3 regions of the Bacillus sp. T-10(2022) genome follow, and region 1 is predicted to be linked to each of the others. Evidence: predicted binding sites of a transcription regulator. Region 1 holds the regulator's gene; each other region holds the start of a gene.
The links. The regulator Rex, encoded in region 1, represses fermentation and respiration genes when NADH is low (regulators of the CRP and FNR family bind a similar motif). The targets are predictions, from matches to a motif close to TTGTGAAATATTTCACAA.
Positions count from the first base shown of each region.

Region 2: a site for Rex is predicted at 682-699, ahead of qoxA (cytochrome aa3 quinol oxidase subunit II). Genes of this name have one in related genera too.
Region 3: a site for Rex is predicted at 916-933, ahead of OSJ91_RS04865 (helical membrane plugin domain-containing protein). Genes of this name have one in related genera too.

Region 1 is NZ_CP113518.1:325,588-327,862, reverse strand. Features, by position in the region: gene OSJ91_RS01695 (CPBP family intramembrane glutamic endopeptidase) at 1-542, shown strand, start outside; gene OSJ91_RS01690 (YdiK family protein) at 539-751, shown strand; gene OSJ91_RS01685 (redox-sensing transcriptional repressor Rex) at 781-1,440, opposite strand; gene moaC (cyclic pyranopterin monophosphate synthase MoaC) at 1,474-1,980, opposite strand; gene OSJ91_RS01675 (ABC transporter ATP-binding protein) at 2,113-2,275, shown strand, end outside.
Region 2 is NZ_CP113518.1:556,918-559,192, forward strand. Features, by position in the region: gene qoxA (cytochrome aa3 quinol oxidase subunit II) at 819-1,748, shown strand; gene qoxB (cytochrome aa3 quinol oxidase subunit I) at 1,822-2,275, shown strand, end outside.
Region 3 is NZ_CP113518.1:994,834-997,108, reverse strand. Features, by position in the region: gene OSJ91_RS04875 (hydantoinase/oxoprolinase family protein) at 1-33, opposite strand, end outside; gene OSJ91_RS04870 (hypothetical protein) at 491-661, opposite strand; gene OSJ91_RS04865 (helical membrane plugin domain-containing protein) at 983-1,414, shown strand; gene OSJ91_RS04860 (NAD(P)/FAD-dependent oxidoreductase) at 1,454-2,275, shown strand, end outside.

The DNA.
Region 1 (2,275 bases):
TTTTAATGAGAAAAGATATGAGGGAAAAGTTGGACACGAGAAATCAAACTTCCGTTTCCATGTCCATATTATGGGCAATTGCAGGAGTGTTCATGGCTCTTTTTGCGCAAAGCATTGCCGGCAGCATTGAACAGATGCTTGGGGTGGAGTCTGAATCTGAAAATACGCAGCAACTCATTTCACTCATTTACAAAGTCCCCATGGTCATTTTCGTCACTTCAGTAATTGGACCTATATTGGAAGAATTAATTTTCCGGAAAATCATTTTCGGATCACTTCATAAACGCTTTAACTTCTTTATTTCAGCTTTAATCAGCTCAGTTATTTTCGGCTTGGCGCATGGTGAATTTGAACATCTTCTTTTATATACGGCAATGGGCTTCACTTTTGCTTTCCTTTATGCAAAAACAGGCCGCATTCTCGTATCAATGAGCGCTCATATTGCGATGAATACGCTTGTTATCATCCTTCAAGTGGTATATCGGGAGGATATAGAGAAGATGATAGATACTGCACAGGCCTTCATCGGAGGTTTATTATGAAACGTCAATCACCCTTATTCATGGGCATCATCTATGCAGGCTTAGGAGCTCTTTTTACCGCTATCGCGATTCAAACCGTCAATTCTTCTGGATGGGGGCTCTTCGCCTACATACTTGTCCTTATTGCGACTCTTGACTTTGGATCGGGCTTACGCATGATCATGCTTCACTTTAAGATTAAAGCCGCACAAAAAAATAAGAAAAAATAAAAAAACGCTGCAAAGATGCAGCGTTTTTTTCATTCCTCCAAAGCGGCTTCTTCCACAACAGGATAATGTTTCAGGAAGTAGATGAGCGACTGAAGCTCCACGGCCAGGTCAATGTGGTGAACCCTTATTGATGGAGGCACGGTCAGCCTTGCAGGTGTAAAATTCAATATTCCTTTTATATCAGCTTTGACTAGACGATCGGTTATCGTCTGGGCTACCTGTGCAGGCACTGTCAATATAGCCGCAGTGATATTATTTTCCTGCAATAGTGTATCGATTTGATCCATATGATAGATGGGCACATCAGCTATTCGCTTGCCGACTTTTTCTTCAGAAACTTCGAAAGCCATTTCAATTTTTGTATTATTATTTTTCATGAAATTGTAATTTAAAAAAGCGGTTCCTAAATTTCCTACCCCGATTAAAGCGACTTTGGTCAATTCATCTTGATCTAGTGTTTTTCTAAAGAAGGATAATAAATAATTGACATTGTAGCCGTAGCCTTTTTTCCCAAGCGCGCCAAAGTAGGAAAAATCACGGCGTATGGTGGCAGAATCCACTTTTACAGCTTCGCTTAGCTCTGCAGAGGAAACTCTTTGTTTGCCTGAGGAATGTAAGTTCTTTAAAAATCGATAATACAATGGCAACCTTTTGGCTGTTGCCTGCGGTATCTTTGGGTCATGGTTCATTGTTCTTCCCCGCCTTCACACATGCTTTTCAACTTAATCTCTATCTGTTTGTTTTACTTGTCTTTTATAATCGTTACTGGAAACTCCGCCTGTTTTCTCCACTAAGAATGTAGGCCCGATCACCATTCCCTTATCAATGGCCTTACACATGTCATAAACTGTCAAGGCAGTCACGGATGCAGCTGTTAACGCTTCCATTTCCACACCTGTACTTCCTTTTGTCTTAGCTTCCGTTTCAATCCTAAGCCTGTATCCTTGTTCTTCTTTTTCCCACTCAAAGGCTATATTGACCCCTTGCAGAGCAATGGGATGGCACATCGGAATGATATTGGATGTATTTTTGCTGGCCATTATTCCTGCAACCTGTGCAACAGCCAGTACATCACCTTTTTTCATTTTCTGATTCGTGACCAATTCATATATTTCATCATTCAATAAAATGCTCGATTGAGCCACTGCCGTCCGGGTTGTTTCAGGCTTAGCACTCACATCGACCATTTTGGCCCTGCCCTGTTCATTAAAATGCGTTAAGTCTCCCATTTAAGTAACCCCTCCTAAATCATACACTATTATTCCACTTTATGTAACAGCTTTTGTTTACCATGGAACCAAGCTGTTGCCGATAATAACTAAAATACGTTACACTAACTATAATCAATTGAGGTGAAATCTATGATTTTATTACAAATCAATCAACTATCGAAATATTATGGAGCTGAACTTATTTTATCAAATATGAAGCTCGAAGTTCAAAATAAAGATCGAATTGCTCTTGTCGGCCGAAATGGCGCCGGAAAATCCACTCTGCTAAAAATCATAGCCGGGCACCTTTCCC
Region 2 (2,275 bases), 230 kb from region 1:
ATCGAAATACCGATTTGTTACATTTTAAACTATATCCACGAGAAAAGGACACTTTTAAGAAGTCCTTTTTTCGTGGATTTTTTTCTATGTACTTTTAATTAAAAATTCAAAAGGGATACAGGTATCAATATGGGGTTATAGGACAGTGGGTTTTGCTAAAGGGGATTTGATAGAACCACTACTACCAAGCCTATTGCTAAACGGCTGTTTTAAAAATACTGACAGGCCATAAGGATTGCGAAAGAACCCAATTTCATTTCAAACTCGTCGTTTCCTTATATATATATAATATTGACCTGTGTTGGATCATAGGATATTGAAGCATGGAGACAATATCGTGTCCAATGTGTCTACCATTTACCAACCTCCATGGCCGAGTGAAAAAAATCCGTTTTAAATCATGTTTTCTAACGATAAATACCTAATTGACAGGATAGGTAATATAATTCATAATCTTTAAGAGTTTTGAGGCAATATACACAGTGAATATAATGTGAAATTTTTATTTCATTATATTAGAGTAATATTAAATGGAAAGAGGATCGGTACTATCTGCAATCCTGTACTGATAAGTGAAATTTTCAAAGGCAAGATATGAAACATTTATTATATTTCATTTGCTGAAGATTTTCGAACATTTCAGTTCATTTACCATCTTCTTACTGCTCTTTAATGAACTTTATGTGACAGATGTCACTTTGTATTGTCTTTTTTTAGACTTGGGATTAATATTGGTATGTCGGGGTTTGTGAACATGGTAACACTTTGTCCGAATAATTACCAATTGGAATTTTATTATGTAAGAAAGGGGTAGTACTATGAAAATAAAATGGGCTCTATTAACTATACTTTTTACTATTGCCACTGTGCTAACCGGTTGCGATAACCCATTAATGGTCTTGGACCCTAAAGGGCCGGTAGCTGCAACACAAGCAGATGTTATTATGATTTCGATATGGACAATGGCCTTTGTCGTCCTTGTCGTTATGGTACTGTATATCTTCATGATAATGAAATATCGTGCTTCCAAACAACGTGATGATTATGAACCGCCTCATATTGAAGGAAGTAAGGTTCTTGAAATAATTTGGGTTGCGATCCCAATTCTAATCGTCGCTTTCCTATCCGTTGTTACTGTTAAAACAACAAATGAAGTTGAGGCAACACCTAAAGGATACGGTGATCAGGAACCTTTAATTATTTATGCTTCATCTTCCAACTGGAAGTGGCATTTTAGTTATCCGGAAGAAGATATCGAAACAGTCAACTATCTGTTTTTACCTACTAACCGACCAATTGAATTTAAACTTTACTCATTCGGTCCAATCTCAAGTTTCTGGATTCCGCAACTTGGAGGACAAAAATACGCGATGTCGGACATGGTTAATACGTTGCACTTAGCAGCTGATGTACCAGGAGAGTATATGGGTCGAAATTCAAACTTCAGTGGTTCAGGTTTTGCTCAGCAAACGTTCAACGTTAATGTACTTTCTGCAGAAGAATACGATAAGTGGGTAGATGAAATTAAAGCTACTGCTAAACCGATTACTGAGGAAAAATTCAATGAATTATTAAAACCTGGTCATGTGGGACAATCCACTTACACTGGAACTCACTTAGAGTTTTCTCCAGCTCCTGAAGGGGAAAATGCTGGTCATGACCACGGATCTTCTGATAAGGAAGAAAATGATTCCAAGGATTCACACGAGGAACATTCAGAACACAGCAACATGAATCATGATCACTAAGAATTAATTTCGTTCGATAAAACAACTAGGTTTACAAGATAAGGAATATTTTCCTGAAAGGAGTCACAAAAGTATGGATTACTTTGATCGATTTGCCGTACCTCATCCAAGTCCTGCGATTTATGCATCCATGGTTGCCATTGGTTTAACCATGATTGCGGTTGTTGCCGGAATTACCTATTTTAAAAAATGGGGTTACTTATGGCGTGAGTGGTTAACAACGGTTGACCATAAACGTATTGGTATCATGTACATCTTGGCAGCACTGCTTATGCTTTTCCGTGGTGGCGTCGATGCTCTTATGATGCGTGCTCAAACGGCTATTCCAGATAACGGTCTTTTGGATGGACAGCATTATAATGAGGTATTTACAACACACGGGGTCGTCATGATCCTGTTCATGGCTATGCCATTTATCATTGGGTTAATGAACATTGTCACACCATTGCAAATTGGAGCGCGTGACGTAGCATTCCCACGTCTGAACGCAGTAAGCTTCTGGTTATTCTTCATGGGGGCAATGCTAT
Region 3 (2,275 bases), 670 kb from region 1:
AATTGCCAGCCTAGTTTGCTTCGTACCTATCATATAACTCCCACCCCTGCTACAAGATTTAAAATACTTTGCCTTGCGCCCATTGCACCGATTAATAGAAATGTGTGAAAGAGTATCAGCCAGCCGCTGGATTTTCTTAGGCCAAAAACGGAACAAGATGAATGATGAAAAAAAAAACCAGTCATATCAATAAGAAATAATTGATATAACTGGTTTTTGATCTAGGTTTAGCTTCGCTGGGCAGCGAAGTCTATTAGATTCGACAGTTATTTATAGATTCATCTTTTAAGTCACCGAGTCCATTTTAGGCGATGGCAGAGTAGAATTTCTACTTGTTTACACTATGGCTATATACTTTATCTTACGTCAATTCATGATAAAGTCAAGTTTATTTTTAGAATATTTAAACAACTGTAGTTTGAGAAATAAGAGTGGGATTTATTACAAAAATAAGTAAGCATAACTGTTTCGCTATGCTTACACAATAATATTATTTATCAGGTGTTTCCGATGTGCCTTCCTCACTGTTTTTGAGGTAAACTTCAGAAATTCCATTCATACCTTCCGATAGTTGTGCTTTTGTATATTCCATACTGCCAACCAGTTTATGAAGCTTCTTATCATTATTCTCTTCTGTAAGTTTAGATTCTGAATCAGTCACATTTTTTCACCTCCATCATTTAGGATGGCAAATCAAGATGGAAATATGTATGACAGGCTTCGATGTTAGACACCCTCTTAAAGTTCATTTTAGGTAAATACTGGGATATCCCATTAGAATCTGTACTTAAAATAAGCAGGAAAAGATTATTTTATGAATCTTTTTTAAAAAATCAGCTGTTTTCAAGCCACTAAAGGGATATACTATAGGATAGCATTTATTACATTTTTGTTAGTATTTTTTCTTGTCACACATTGTGTAATATTTTACAAGTTTTTCTATTTACATCAACAAAATGCTTATTGCAAAGGAGAATTGGATATGTCAGAAACGATTACCCAATCACAAACTGAACAACTTAATGCCCGCCAAAAACAATTAGATGTACTGGACCAATTATTAAAGCCTGAGGTTCAGGAATCATTGAACACTTTAGTTGAGCAGTTACCAAAACTGACTGAGTTAGTGAATATTTTAACAAAGTCTTATGATTTCGCTCAATCGGTTGCGACTGATGATGTTTTGAAAAATGATACGGTCAGCGCCATTTCGGAGATCGCTACACCTGTAGTGGGCTCAGTGAAAGGGCTTGCGGCTAATGCCATTGAAGCTAAGGATCGTGCAGAAGCGAATACTGATGTGATCGGTCTTTTTGGTCTGTTAAGAATGATGAAAGATCCGCAAGCACAAAAGCTTTTCCGTTTCGCCCAAGCTTTTCTTGAAGTCTCTTCAGAACGTAAAAACCAAAAATAATTTGATAAACTTTCAATCAGTAAGGACGGGGGATTAACTATGTCAAAACAAATCGTCATCTTAGGTGCGGGTTACGCTGGATTGCTATCTGCCTTATCCGTACGTGAATATTACAAAAGAGATGAAGTGCAGGTTACCGTGGTGAACCAATTTCCAACGCACCAAATCATCACCGAATTGCACCGTCTTGCAGGCGGATCCATTTCCGAACAAGCCGTTTCCATTCCGTTGGAAAAGCTTTTCAAAGGAAAAGATATCGACCTTGTCATTTCCAAAGTGGAGTCTTTCTCAGTCGATAACAAAGAAGTGAAACTTGCCAATGGTTCCACTTTATCTTATGATGCCCTGGTCGTTGCTTTGGGAAGCCAAACAGGATTCTTCGGCATTCCGGGACTTGAGGAAAACAGCATGGTCTTGAAATCCGTAAATGATGCAAACAAGATCTACAAACATATCGAAGATCGCATTCGCGAATATGCACAAACAAATAATGAAGCGGACGCAACCATCGTGATCGGCGGCGGCGGATTGACGGGCGTCGAGCTAATCGGTGAAATCGTGGATCACTTCCCTAAAATCGCTAAAAAGTTCGGAGTGGACTTCAAGGACTTGAAAATCAAGCTTGTGGAAGCTGGTCCAAAAATCCTTCCGGTCCTGCCTGACCACTTAATCGAACGTGCGATGACAAGCTTGGAAGCACGCGGCGTTGAGTTCTTGACAGGTCTGCCTGTAACGGGTGTTAAAGGCAATCAAATCGAATTGAAAGATGGACAAACGATAACGGCCAATACGCTTGTTTGGACAGGCGGAGTTGCGGCCCTTCCTATCGTAGGCGAATCAGGCCTTGAAGTGGACCGCGGC